Regions from separate parts of the Alteromonas sp. G5_S2_22_S1 genome, predicted to be linked through region 1. Evidence: predicted binding sites of a transcription regulator. Region 1 holds the regulator's gene; the other holds the start of a gene.
The links. Region 1 encodes FliA, which starts transcription of late flagellar genes. Its sites were predicted from a motif close to CTAAAGNTNNNNNNNNNNNNGCCGATA; they were not measured.
Positions count from the first base shown of each region.

Region 2: ACTRWF_RS07780 (VC2046/SO_2500 family protein) is a predicted target of FliA. The motif match lies at 1,996-2,022, and genes of this name have one in related genera.

Region 1 covers NZ_JBQKUJ010000003.1:306,538-313,983, reverse strand. The annotation lists gene ACTRWF_RS05740 (MinD/ParA family protein) at 1-557, shown strand, start outside; gene ACTRWF_RS05735 (RNA polymerase sigma factor FliA) at 554-1,285, shown strand; gene cheY (chemotaxis response regulator CheY) at 1,322-1,705, shown strand; gene ACTRWF_RS05725 (protein phosphatase CheZ) at 1,740-2,495, shown strand; gene ACTRWF_RS05720 (chemotaxis protein CheA) at 2,508-4,763, shown strand; gene ACTRWF_RS05715 (protein-glutamate methylesterase/protein-glutamine glutaminase) at 4,792-5,922, shown strand; gene ACTRWF_RS05710 (ParA family protein) at 5,951-6,715, shown strand; gene ACTRWF_RS05705 (chemotaxis protein CheW) at 6,723-7,446, shown strand, end outside.
Region 2 covers NZ_JBQKUJ010000005.1:141,115-148,560, reverse strand. The annotation lists gene ACTRWF_RS07785 (tetratricopeptide repeat-containing response regulator) at 293-1,933, opposite strand; gene ACTRWF_RS07780 (VC2046/SO_2500 family protein) at 2,055-2,609, shown strand; gene trhO (oxygen-dependent tRNA uridine(34) hydroxylase TrhO) at 2,776-3,771, shown strand; gene ACTRWF_RS07770 (EF-hand domain-containing protein) at 3,830-4,072, shown strand; gene ACTRWF_RS07765 (DEAD/DEAH box helicase) at 4,314-5,639, opposite strand; gene ACTRWF_RS07760 (CoA transferase subunit B) at 5,849-6,502, opposite strand; gene ACTRWF_RS07755 (CoA transferase subunit A) at 6,502-7,209, opposite strand; gene ACTRWF_RS07750 (LysR family transcriptional regulator) at 7,332-7,446, shown strand, end outside.

The DNA of each region.
Region 1 (7,446 bases):
CGCAATCAATGGCAGAATTATCGCCAACGCAGCACGCGGGTCTTATCAGAGCCTTTAGTGAATTGCGTTCGCAAATCGATGTACTTATCGTAGATACCGCGGCCGGTATTTCAGACATGGTGTTGAGTTTTTCAAAAGCTTCTCAAGACATCATGGTCGTGGTTTGCGATGAGCCCACCTCGTTAACTGACGCCTATGCCTTAATAAAGATTCTTAATCGTGAGCACGGTGTATTTCGCTTTAAAGTTGTGGCGAATATGGTTCGCGATGTACGGGAAGGTCAGGAATTATTTAGCAAATTAAGCAAAGTGACAGGGCGTTTTTTAGATGTTGCACTAGAATTAGTGGCAACCGTACCTTTTGATGAGAATATCCGCAAAGCCGTGAGAAAACAAACGGCTATTGTTGATGCGTATCCGGGTTCTCCCGCCGCTGTTGCTATTACTCAGCTTGCGAGTAGAGCCCTTACGTGGCCCATTCCGGCACAACCGGGCGGTCACCTAGAGTTTTTTATTGAACAACTCGTTGCAGAAAAAGCAGTAGGAAGTCAGCGTTGAACAGCAAGGCAGCCGCTTATCGTCAACAAACCGATAAATCGCAGTTAGTCGAACGACATGCGTCATTGGTTAAGCGCATTGCGCATCACTTGATGGCGCGATTGCCGGCCAGTGTTCTTGTTGATGACCTGATCCAGTCGGGTATGATTGGCTTGCTAGAAGCTGCGCGTAACTTCGACGGGTCGAAAGGCGCGAGCTTTGAAACTTTCGCAGGCATTCGCATTCGTGGTGCTATGCTAGATGAGATACGTAAAGGCGATTGGACCCCGCGTTCAGTGCATAGAAATGGACGTGCTATTACCGAGGCTATTTCGCAGGTAGAGAGCGAAACAGGCCGCGATGCGAGAGATTCTGATATTGCTGATAAGCTTAATGTAAGCTTGCAGGATTATCACCAAATGCTTAATGAGGTTAATGCGGGAAAGCTGGTAGGTATTGAAGATTTAGGTGTGTCGGAAGATGTAATTACTACTGAGCAGAGTAGAGGTAGTGATGCGCCGCTTGAAGATTTAATGCAAGGCGCGTTTCAAAAAGCGCTTGCCCATGCCATTACGACATTACCTGAACGAGAAGCAATTGTTCTTTCACTGTACTATGATGAAGAACTGAACTTAAGAGAAATTGGCGAAGTTCTTGATGTTAGTGAGTCAAGAGTCAGCCAAATTCACAGTCAGGCCATGTTAAAACTCAAATCACGAATGAAGTCGTGGCAAGCTGACGAAGAATAGAAATTAATAACAATTAACCCCTCATTGGAGGCTATTTTGGACAAAAGCATGAAAATTCTTGTGGTTGACGATTTTTCAACCATGAGACGTATCATCAAAAACCTGCTTAAAGATTTAGGTTTTTCTAACATCCAGGAAGCGGATGACGGAAGCACTGCATTGCCTATGCTGCAGCAAGGTGATTTTGATTTCGTTGTTACCGATTGGAACATGCCAGGAATGCAAGGTATCGATTTGCTGCGCGCAATAAGAGCCGACGACAAACTTAAGCATTTACCTGTACTAATGGTAACTGCAGAAGCGAAAAAAGAGCAAATTGTTGCCGCTGCACAAGCGGGCGTTAACGGCTATGTCGTTAAACCATTCACCGCTGCAACTTTAAAAGAAAAATTAGATAAAATTTTCGAACGTTTAGGTTGATCCAGACGCTCACCAGATAAATGAGGTTTACTGGATGACAACGAATGTAAACGTTCCAATTTCGTTAGAAGAGGCCAAACAGCTTGTCACCTATCTGGAAGAAGGTGACAACGCGTCTGCTAACGCTCTACTTGAAGCTGCCTCAATGAAGGAAAACGTTGAGCTATTTGCTGAAGTAGGAAAGTTAACGCGTCAACTCCATGACGCGTTAAATAATTTTCAAATTGACGACCGCATCAAAAACTTAGCTACCGACGATATTCCCGATGCACAATCCCGCCTAACCTACGTAATTGAAGAAACCGAAAAAGCAGCTAATACTACAATGGACGCTGTGGAAGCGAGTATGCCGATAGCGGAAATGCTGTCGGTGCGTATCGAAAAAGTGATGCCTGAGTGGAAAAAGCTCATGAACCGCCAAATCGAGTTGGGCGAGTTCAAAGCGTTATGTGCAGATTTAGACGAATTATTGGAAGACGGTTCGCTTCAGTCAGCTAAACTTACACAGTTACTTACCGAAGTATTGATGGCTCAAGGCTATCAAGACTTAACGGGTCAAGTTATCCGTCGCGTTATCGACCTTGTAAAAGAGGTAGAAGATAGCTTAGTTAATATGCTAACCATGTTTGGCGAGCGCGAAGGTGAAGAACAAACTAAACCATCTAGCATTAAGGCCGATAAGGTTGATGGTGTAGAGGCAGAAGGCCCAATTATTGACGCCGAGAAACGCGATGATGTCGTTTCTGGCCAAGATGACGTAGATGATCTTCTGTCTAGCTTAGGTTTTTAGGGGAGCGGGCGCATGTCGTTTGATGTTGACGAGGATATATTACAGGACTTTCTGGTTGAGGCTGGAGAGATACTTGAACAATTACAAGAACAGCTCGTTGATCTTGAGAACAATCCTGAAGATGCGGATTTGCTGAATGCAATTTTCCGTGGATATCACACAGTTAAAGGTGGAGCGGGCTTTCTTTCGCTCACAGAGTTAGTAGAAATTTGTCACGGTGCAGAAAACGTTTTTGACGTAATGCGCAATGGACAAAGAACCCTAACCCCAGAACTGATGGATATTATTTTGCAGGCCACTGACGTGGTGGTAGAGATGTTTGAGCGGGTTAAAGCTCGCGATCCACTCGAACCTGCAGATGCACACCTTGTCGACTTATTGCACAAATTAAGTCGCCCGGAAACGCCAGATGAAAACATTTTTGGCGCCTCTGAAGAGTCAGCCACTGCACCTGAGTCAGTTGTTGCGGAGCCTGAACTTGTCATTGAAGAACCTACAGCGCAAGTGCCTAGCGGCACAAGCGACGGTGGTATTGACGAAATAACCGAAGATGAATTCGAAGCGTTACTCGATGAACTTCATGGTTCAAATGCGCCAGGTCAATCTTCTTCAGCAAGTAAGCCATCAGTCGCGCCAGCATCACTTTCAGCACCCACGACACCGACCGCTGGCGGCGATAGCGACGATATCACCGACGAAGAATTTGAAGCGCTTCTCGACGATTTACACGGCAAAGGCCAGTTCGCAACTAGCGCTGCTCCTGCCTCTGAACCTAAAGCACCGGTAGCGCCCGCACCATCGAACTCAAGCAGCGATGAAGAAATTACTGACGATGAGTTCGAAGCACTTCTTGATCAGCTGCATGGTTCAGGTCAAGGCCCTACGCAACAAAGCACAGCGCCTATTTCACCTGAGCCACCAGTAGATAAAGCGGCGACTGAAGCTGTTCAGAAGGCTAAACAAGCAGCACCTGTTAAAGCTGCGCCTACGTCAAATTCAGCCGCACCATCTAAGCCAGGCTCAACCGCGAAACCCAAAGCGGCTAGCCCAGCGCCTAAGAAAGATGATAAAAAGGCAGCTGCCGCAGCCCCACCGGCTGAAACCACGGTGCGGGTCGACACTAAGCGTCTAGACCAAATTATGAACATGGTGGGCGAGCTAGTATTGGTAAGAAATAGGCTAATCAGCTTAGGCATAAACAGCAACGACGAAAGCATGTCGAAAGCCATTGCGAACTTAGATGTAGTGACTGGCGACCTCCAAGGTGCGGTGATGAAAACCCGCATGCAGCCTATTAAAAAGGTTTTCGGCCGCTTCCCCCGTGTTGTACGTGACCTAGCGCGAAGCTTGAAGAAAGAGATTACTTTAGAGCTTGTTGGTGAAGACACTGATTTAGATAAAAATTTAGTAGAAGCTCTGGCAGACCCATTAGTTCACTTGGTTCGAAATTCGGTCGATCACGGTATTGAAATGCCTGATGATCGCGCCGCTTCAGGTAAGCCTCGTATGGGAACGGTTAAATTATCTGCTTCCCAAGAGGGCGATCATATTTTACTTACCATCGAAGACGATGGTAAAGGGATGGATGCCGAAAAGCTCAAGGAAATTGCCATTAGCCGTGGCGTTCTCGATGCAGATGCGGCAGCGCGTATGTCAGACGTTGAGGCGTTCAATCTAATCTTTGCACCGGGCTTCTCAACGAAGACAGAGATCAGCGATATTTCTGGTCGTGGTGTCGGTATGGACGTGGTTAAAACCAAAATTAACCAGCTAAACGGTACCGTAAACATTGATTCTCAGTTAGGAAAAGGGACCAGGTTAGAAATAAAAGTGCCTCTAACCTTAGCTATTTTGCCTACGTTAATGATTGTTGTAGGAAAACAGACCTTTGCGTTACCATTAGGTGCGGTGAACGAAATAATAAACATGGACATCAAAAAGACCAACACGGTTGATGGCCAACTAACAATGATAGTTCGTTCAAAGGCAATTCCGTTGTTCTTCCTTGGCGAATGGCTAATTCGTGGCCCTAAAGATATTAATAGAGAAAAAGGGCACGTGGTTGTAGTACAAATTGGTACACAACAAGTTGGATTCGTCGTAGACGCGCTAATAGGTCAAGAAGAAGTGGTAATCAAACCTCTTGATGCTTTGCTTCAAGGCACGCCGGGTATGGCGGGAGCAACCATTACTTCAGATGGCGGGATTGCACTTATTTTAGATGTTCCGAGCCTGCTAAAACGGTACGCGCGTAAACCCATCAAGTAAGGCGATGAATTAATAGGAATAATAATCCATGGTCTTTAAAGTCCTAGTGGTGGACGACTCGACATTTTATCGTCGTCGAGTAAAAGAAATACTCGACGATGATAGAGAGCTTGAAGTTGTTGGGGAAGCAAGAAACGGGCGCGATGCCTTAGAAAAAGCAGAGGCACTTAAACCTGATGTCATAACAATGGATGTGGAAATGCCCGTAATGGACGGCATTTCGGCGGTAAAGGCTATCATGGAAAAACGGCCTACGCCGATCCTCATGTTCTCTTCGCTTACTCATCATGGAGCGCAAGCTACACTCGATGCACTAGAAGCCGGTGCACTCGACTTCTTGCCGAAAAAATTTGAAGATATTGCTCAAGATAGAAAAGATGCATCGCGCTTATTATGTACTAAAGTTAGGTTAATAGCGCGTCGAGGTATTGGCCTTAAGCGTCCATCTTTTAGAGCCACAGAAACAAGAAAGCTACCGGATAACGCACCCAAGCAGGCGTTTTTTAAAACATCGGGGTTACTTTCTGGCCATAAAGACGCGGCAAAACAGCCCACCGTCTCATCTGTAAGGGCGACGGGAAAGCAATATAAATGCTTGGCGATAGGTGCATCTACAGGTGGTCCTGTGGCGCTACAAAAAGTGCTGTCACCACTACCTGCAGAATTTCCATATCCCATTTTTCTTGTCCAACATATGCCGGGCACATTTACCACGGCATTTGCTCAGCGCTTAGATTCAAACTGCAATATAAAAGTAAAAGAAGCTGAGCATGGCGATATAGTGGAGCCGGGCCACGCTTATTTAGCGCCGGGCGGTAAACAGATGTTGTTAGAAACCATAGGCGCGAATAAGCGTATAGCTATTGTCGATGCAAGTGCGAGCGACAAGGTTAATTATAAGCCCAGCGTTGATTTAACGTTCAGCTCGCTGGCCAAAGCCTATGGGGGAGATGTATTAGGCGTCATTTTGACAGGCATGGGCGCAGACGGCAAAGAAGGGTGCCGCATGCTGAAGGACAAAGGTGCGACTATTTGGGCACAAGACCAAGACTCCTGTGTGGTGTATGGCATGCCCCAAGCCGTAGCCGCTGCTAATATATCAAGTAAAAGCATTAATATTGACGATATTAGCAGTTGCGTTCAAGCCGAAATGCGATAGCGGCTTGGACACTAACGGAATATAAATCATGAAAGTGTGGACAGTAGCGAATCAAAAAGGCGGCGTGGGAAAAACAACCACAACAGTAAGCCTTGGCGGGTTGCTTGCGCAACAGGGCAAGCGAGTGCTGATGATCGATACTGATCCTCACGCATCACTGAGTTATTATTTCGGCATTGACGCCGAAGCGACAAGTCATTCAGTTTACGACATTTTTATTCAATCAAACGCACTTTCTGCCGATAATGTAATGGACTGCCTTTGTCCCACTAAGTTGGACAACTTATATGTGCTTCCTGCCACCATGGCACTGGCTACATTAGACAGAACCATGGGTAGTGAACAAGGCATGGGCTTGGTGTTAAAAAAAGCGCTCGCCAAGATAGCAGATGAATTTGACGTAGCGATTATCGATTGTCCTCCCGTGCTAGGCGTATTGATGGTGAATGCACTCGCGGCATGTGACAAAGTTATTGTGCCAACGCAAACGGAATACCTAGCATTAAAAGGTTTAGACAGAATGATCCGCACCATGGAAATAATGGGGCGCTCTTTGAATAAATCATTTGATACAGTCATCATTCCCACTATGTTTGATAAGCGCACAAACGCAGCGTTAGCATCGCGCAAACGATTAATAAACGACTACGGAGAGCGTGTGTGGGAAGGGGTTATTCCCGTAGATACTCACTTTAGAGACGCCAGTTTAGTACAGCTGCCAATTTCGGCGGCGTACCCTAAAACTCGTGGTGTGTCAGCCTACGCAAAGCTGTTAGCCGTACTGGAGAATTAATACAAAAATGAGCAAGCAATCGCCTTTCGCCCGTGAAGAAGTGATGGAGGCCTACTTAGATAGCCTTCTCAAAGAACCAGAGACACCTGAAGATGTCACTGCGCGCACGGCTAAATTGCTTGAACAAGCGTCTCAACAGATGACTGAGTCGGCACTGACTCATGTAGACGAGTTGAAAACAGAGGCTGACTCTACGAGCGCTGACCCACAAACCGTAATCGCCGAAAAAGTTACCGCTTTTATCGAGACAGAAAAAGTAGAGGTTTCTGAAGACGAAGCGGCATCGGCAATAGAACCTCAAGTAGAGAGTCAAAATGAAACCGCGTTAAGTGACGCAAACAAAACAAAAATTCCACTAAAGGATACTCTCGGTTTTCGTTTTCAAGCGCTATTCTTTGAGGTCGCTGGTTTAACCTTGGCTGTACCATTAACTACATTAGGCGGCATTCATCAAATTGAAAAGATTGGGCCGCTGTTTGGCAAACCCGATTGGTTTATGGGTGTAATGTTGCATAGAGAGGCTAAACTAAATGTAGTTGACTCAGCTAAATGGGTGATGCCAGAAAAATATGATGAAAACCTCGCACAATCGCTCAACTACCGATATCTTATAATGTTAGGAGAGAGTGTGTGGGGCTTGGCAAGCGAAAAGCTTGTAAATACGGTCAATTTGACCTCCGATGACGTTAAATGGCGCGAGTCCACAGGTAAACGTCCCTGGTTAGCGGGGA
Region 2 (7,446 bases), on a different contig from region 1:
ACTTAACATCGGTCAATTTTAAGCGGGATACTTAAAAGGACCTGTATATTTAGTTTGTGTAGCCATGTGATTTCTGCACGTTATATCATGTATATATATACAGTACAATTGGGCGTTGGAAGATTTGTGCATTTAATATACGAATCTCAGCTACATTTTCGTATTGAGAAGTTAGAGCGTGTAAGGTTTGATACGAGTAAAAAGCGCTTAATTAAAATAGCCCGGTTTCGCCGACTGTTTCGAATATTTTATTTGAGCAAAGATGAGCCATATAACGGTTAAAGGGGGGGAATCAAAAACCGATGTACTTAGAAAGTTCGTCACGTAGATTAGTATACTTTTCGTTATACGGCGCTTTAAGCGACATATCGTCTATTAACTTAAACAAACGCTTACATTCATTGGTAAGCTTCATTTCTGCTTTATCTTCTTTTATCACTATCTGCAGTAGACACTGAAGTAAATTAAGCGCTACACCCGTATTAACCGGTGCAAAACCTTGTGCTAAGGCAAAGGACGCTTTTGCACGTTCGTAATCTTTTTGCTGATAGTGCTGAATGCCTTCTCGATTAAATTGCTGATAGCTAGCAAGACTTTTCCGTGCATTGTGGGCTTGCGTTTCTAACATATTTGCACTGTTTTGATCGAGCTCGTCGTGACGTGACTCGAGAAGTGAAGTTAGCTGTAACGCATCATCAAATTCACCGAGTTTGTACATAACGTTGATACTGTCTGGAATAAAAGCAGTGGGAACCTCGGTGTATTTTTCATCGAGCATGGTTTGTGACGTTGATAAATGCCGCTTCGCGTCAATTAATTTGCCGTCAATGGCGCTAATTCTGGCATTAACAATCGTACCGAAGATATCTACATCAAAGTCCCGGTCCATTTTTTGAAGGTGTTCGTCAAACTTTCCGCGTTGAAGTGTAAGTAGGGCTTCTTGTTGGTATTTATTGCGCTGTTTTTTATCTTCAGCGCACTCAGCTACATCTAATAGACTGCGAATAATACCGCACCAGTGCAGGCTCGTTTTATGAACCGACCGCTTCGACAAATTCCATATAGCTAAACTTGAATTAGCCGCGAGCACTAAGTCATCGTTTAACCTGCCAATTTCGCACGCTTTAAAGTGTCTCGGTAGAGAATAGGGCGAAAGCTTGATAGCTTCTTTAATGGCGTCTAGTGCTTTTTCGCCGTCGTCTAATTTCTGCTGTGCTTGGGCAAGTATGTCATAGGCATCCGCATTAAACCGGTTTCGTTTTAACGTTCGTTTCGCCGTCGTTATTGCTTTGTCGAATTCGTTTAGTTGAAGGTAAGTTTTTGCAATTGCGATCTGTGCCCAAAGCACAGGTTTGCCGTCAATGTAGTCGCTCAATACGTCAAGGGCTTTCTCTGGCTGACCTATACGCCAATAGAGTTCAACCAAAAGTTGCTCGCAGTGCCCTTTGTAATGTGAGGGTGAATCGAGCAAAGATTCGATGTGGTCGATTGCACTGTTACATTCACCTTGCTCAATGAGGCTGTACGCCTGTTGCAAAAACTGTCGTTTTTGCCAAGCGCGAATAATCCTGGATTTTAACTGAACCTGAGAGAAGGGCTTAACAAGAAAGTCATCAGGTCGGCGTTCAATAGAGCCTAGCACGATAGGTCGGGCGCTATCAGCGCTTATAAGGATAAAAATAGAAGTAGGGTTAATAAGCCTTCTGGTACGAAGCTCTTCGATTAACTCATACCCACTTTTATTATCTGCTCCTAAATGCAAATCACAGATAATGACATCGAACTTATGTTTTTTGCATAGGGAAACGGCTTGTTCCGCCGATGACTTTGTTACCACGTCACTGGCCCCCATAGAATGCATAAGCCCTTTGAGTAGCAAAAGAAAGGGGCGTTGATCTTCAACAATCAGTACTTGTTTATTGCTAAATTGCATTTCGAATCCATGAATAGGGGCGCTATGGCTTTATTGAAGTATATCTAACTTTAAAAAATAAGCTTAAGAAAAACATTATCTTGCCGACAACATAAGTATACAAATCAAGTAATCAGAATGCATGTCTGTAGACGCTACATCCCAAAATGAGCAAACGCATATTGACCCCAGTATTTATTGGGAGCGCAGCGGTGTGCTTGCGCGTGCATCAACGCAAGGGGCGCTATTTTCACTCTATCTTGCCATGCAGCAACATAGTACAGCAGCGCCCTTTGAGATAGAGGCGGCAGATAGCGAATTATCTCAAAAAGCGGGCATTGATACTGAGCTTACTTCCCTGAGTCACTACCGTTGTTCAAGTCTTGCTGCAAACGAAAGTGAATGGAAAAACATGGACGTAATGTCGGCTTTGGTTGCTGAAGACTTTTCCACGGCGCGACTATATTTAAATATGAATCCGGCACCCTTAGCACAAACCGATGATGCGAAACGGCTGCCTGACGATGTGATAGATAACTGCAGTTTGGCAGCGCAGAAACGTATTAAAAAGCAATATAACAATACGATGAAGGAAGACAACACGCTGCTTTACGATATGCTTGCCGTGAAAGAGACACAAAACCCCGGAAGTAATGCAGATGCTGTTCACACCTCACCATTTGAAAACATCGCTTAGCCGAGCACTGGTTAGTTTACTGCCTATCAACGTACTGAAGCGAATTGTAAAACAGGGCTACTCAATGCGCCAAATACAGCAGGCCTAGTTTTTACCCTGAAGTTTTGTTATATTGCGCGCCGCATTTTTGCACTGGTCTTACGCTCCAATCAGCAAAGGTTAAAATATGTCTAAATATATTGTATGCGCAATGTATAAGTTTGTTGCGCTTGAAAACTATAAAGAAATTCGCCAGCCCCTTCTAGAAGCTATGGAAGCTAACGGTATTAAAGGGACACTTCTTCTAGCCAGCGAAGGTATAAACGGCACGGTATCCGGTACCCGAGAAGGCATAGACGCGCTGTTGGCCTACTTAAACAGCGACGCGCGCATTAACCCCATCTCTTTTAAAGAATCGCTCCACGACGAGCAGCCTTTCTATCGCACGAAAGTAAAGCTTAAAAAAGAAATTGTGACCATGGGTGTAGAGGGCATAGACCCACGCGAAACCGTAGGCACTTACGTTAAGCCAAAAGATTGGAATGCGCTAATTAGCGATCCAGAGGTAACGGTTATCGACACGCGAAACGGCTACGAAATTGAAATTGGTACGTTCAAAAACGCCGTCGACCCAAAAACAGAGACTTTCCGCGAGTTCCCTGAGTACGTGTCTAAAGAACTCGACCCGTCTAAAAACAAAAAAGTGGCCATGTTCTGTACCGGCGGTATCCGCTGTGAAAAATCTACCGCTTATTTGAAAGAGCAAGGGTTTGAAGAGGTATATCATCTTGAAGGTGGTATTTTGCAATACTTAGAAGATGTGCCTAAAGAAGAGTCTATGTGGGAAGGTGATTGCTTCGTTTTTGATAATCGTGTGGCAGTAAACCATGATTTGGAAAAGAGCCATTACGAGCAGTGCTACGCGTGTCGACTACCAATTACCGCAGAAGACAAGCAAAGTGATAAATACGAGCCGGGTGTTAGCTGCCCGCATTGCTTCGGCACCCACACTGAAGATCAAATTGCACGCTTTAGAGAGCGCGAAAAGCAGGTTCAATTAGCCAAAGAGCGCCAACAGGAACACGTGGGTACTGAAGCACGTTTAACCATGGAACAAAAGCGTAAAGAAAAAGCAGAAGCTCAACGTTTACGCGCACTTAAAGCAAACGAAAATCAGGCATAGACAGCCAGAAAGAAGGGCGTTACACTCGTGTTTATTGCAGTTGATATAAGGAATGCGAGTGAGCACTCAACTTTCAGAATCTAAAATTGAAGAAATTAGGAAGGACTTTAGCTTTTTCGATCGTGATGGCAATGGCCAAATCGATTTGCCGGAGTTCATCGAGCTTCTAACCGTAATTTCACCAAAAACAAAAGCTAGCCACGTACAAGAAGGCTTTAAGCTTATCGATAGTAACGACGATGGTTACATCGACTTTGAAGAGTTTTTGGAGTGGTGGCAAGAAGGGTGGTGGGAATACTAAGCGCTAGCTTGTTTTAACCATCTTTTAATATCGTATGCCCGTGTAATCGTTATTGACGAGTGATTACACCGAAACAAAAAAACGAGTGACTTTTTAAGCACTCGTTTTTTTATGTCTGCCATTAGTCGGTGACTATAGTGGATTTAGTTTGAATAAAAGCCTGAAAATCGAACCGTCGCGAAGATGCCTTATCTAATTAAACCGGTTAACTAGAATGGTAAGAGCCCAATAGTTGTTGATCTTACTCGTCGTCATCCGAGAGCGTTTTGCGTGGTTTGCGTTTCACTGGGACCATACCGATATCTTCACCAGACATGGTATCAACACGCTTTTTAACGTTTGCTTTAACAGGTTTCGCTACGCGCTTTTTGCCATTTTGGGAAGTTGCGCCTTTCGACACTTTTTTCTTAGGCTTGAAACCTTTAAACGAAGCTGAAAATTCGTCGTGCGGCGAACACTCTAAAGCATATTGAAGGTGATTTTTAAGCCCTTCGAAGCTGTTCCAATCACGAGGGCCTATTAGTGAGAAAGCTTCGCCTTTTTGCCCCGCGCGTCCGGTACGACCAATACGGTGAATATACTCATCGGCGTTTTTGGGTAGGTCGAAGTTAACTACCAGGCCAACTTTTGACAGATCTAGACCGCGCGAGGCGAGGTCGGTGGTAACTAAAATACTGTGCTGTCCACGAGCAAACGCGCTCATAACCGCTGCACGTTGGCTTTGTAACATGTCACCACGTAGCGCTATGGCTTCTAAGTTTTGTTCGTTAAGCAATGCTGCAATTCTGTCTGTGTCTTCACGGGTCGCAGTAAATACGATAGCTTGGTTGTAAGTACGATTAGCCAACTCAAACTGTAAAATCTGATCTTTGTTATCAACATTGTCTGCAAAGAAACACTTCTGCTCGATATCGCCATGCTCTGCAGTTGAGTCTCCTACCGCTACGCGCACCGCCCCTTTGGTCAGCTGTGTTGTCATATGCTTAAGCTCAATATTGTCGAGCGTGGCAGAAAACAGCATGGTTTGGCGCTTTCTGTGATCAGCATAGTCGTTGATCATCTTAAGCTGAGCAGAGAAGCCTAAATCTAACATTCGGTCGGCTTCATCAAAAATAAGCAGCTCTAAACCGTTTAGATATACGCTTTTGTCTAAAAGATGGTCGGCAACACGGCCAGCTGTGCCTACTATGATATGAGGGTTACGGCGAAGCGCTTTAACCTGGTCGTTGTAGTTTTCGCCGCCCACAATCAGTGAACACGTTAAGTTCAACCCGGTGCACATTGACTTAGCTTCTATGAAGACTTGCTTCGCAAGTTCCCGCGTTGGCGCTAAAATCAAAGCGCGAGGGTCTTGTCTGCTTAATGCTTTTTGTGCCATTAGCCTGTTAATGGCGGGCACTAGAAAGGCGAAGGTTTTACCTGAACCCGTTTTAGAAGACGCAATAATATCTTTTCCTTGGATAGCAGGAAGCATAGTGCGCTCTTGAATTTCCGTTAGCGTCGAAATATTTTTAGATTCGAGCTTTGAAATAATTTTGTGGTGTACAGGTAAATCAGAAACTAGCAAGAAGGTATAGCCTTTATAAATGAACAGTCGAGCGCATTATCCCTTAATGCAAAACGTATTGAAAGGCTTATCGCAGTGGTTAGTCGATGGGTGAATGCTAGGGGATGATAAAGGCGTACGTACGGCAGCAGTTTTGCTAAATACCGCTTAAGTAACAGGTACGCCTTTTGGTTGGCTTTTTAATTATCTCAGCATTATTTTCTCAAATATTAAAACTGCATTTCGGGCACGCTGTCTGGTGCAACTAGTTTACCACCGGTTTTTTCTTTTATTTCATCAATGGTGACACCAGGGGCACGCTCTTGTAATACAAACGCACCATTTTCAACGCTTAATACCGCTAAGTCGGTAATAATCCGCGTGATACAGTTAACGCCCGTTAGCGGCAGCGTGCACTCCCCAAGCAGTTTAGGGTTACCGTGCTTGTCGGTGTGGGTCATGGTAACAATGATGTTTTTTGCGCCAGCCACTAGGTCCATTGCGCCGCCCATGCCTTTTACTAATTTTCCAGGTATCATCCATGATGCAATATTGCCCGATACATCGACTTCAAATGCGCCTAGCACGGTGAAATCGACATGGCCGCCGCGGATCATTGCGAAGCTTTCAGCGCTACTGAAAATCGATGCCCCGGTGATGGCGGTAACGGTTTCTTTACCCGCATTTATCATGTCTGCGTCCACCTCGCTTTCGGTGGGGTAACGACCCATACCTAATAGCCCGTTTTCTGACTGTAGCATTACGCTAATATCATCCGGTACATAACTTGCCGCAAGGGTAGGGATGCCTATGCCTAAATTCACATAGTCGCCATCTTTAAATTCTTGAGCTACGCGCATGGCAATTTGTTCTCTGCTAAGCATTATACTGACTCCTCACTAACTACAAGGCGCTCAATTCGTTTTTCAAAAGTCCCTTGAATAACGCGGTTAACATAAATACCAGGAGTATGAATTTCGCTTGGGTTAAGCGTTCCTGGCTCGACAATCTCTTCAGCTTCCACCACGGTAATCTTACCGGCAGTTGCGGCCATAGGATTGAAGTTTTGCGCCGTGTGTCGATATACACAGTTGCCGAATGTATCCGCTTTCCATGCTTTTACGATAGCAAAGTCGCCGGTAATGGCTTCTTCAAGAATATAGGGGCGCCCATTGAATGATTTTACCTCTTTGCCTTCACCTACCGGCGTCCCATAGCCTGTGGCCGTGTAGAAAGCTGGGATACCCGCACCACCTGCACGCATTTTTTCCGCTAGCGTGCCCTGTGGCGTTAACTCTACTTCTAGTTCACCATCAAGTAATTGCTTTTCAAATAGAGCGTTTTCGCCTACGTAAGACGATACCATTTTGGCAATTTGTTTATCTTCTAACAGAAGACCCAAACCGAAGTCATCAACGCCACAATTGTTCGATACTACCGTGAGATTTGAAACACCCAGCGTTTTGATTTGGGCAATTAGCCCCTCAGGTATTCCGCAAAGACCAAACCCACCTGCAATAACGGTCATTCCGTCTTTCAGACCCGCCATTGCGTCTTCATACGACGAAACGACCTTATTAAATCCTGCCATTTATACTCTCCAACCCATTTTGTTAAAAATAAGTATCAACATTGTTGCTTGATTTGTAAAATCGAATTAATCTTTCTATTAATAAATATTATTTATTAATAGCGAGGTTAGAGGGAATAAACGTGGACGTATCCTACCGACAAGTGAAAGCGTTTGTAGAAGTGGCGAAATCTTCGACATTTGCTGAAGCTGCAGTTAATTTACACCTTACTCAGCCAGCACTGTCTTCTGCCATTA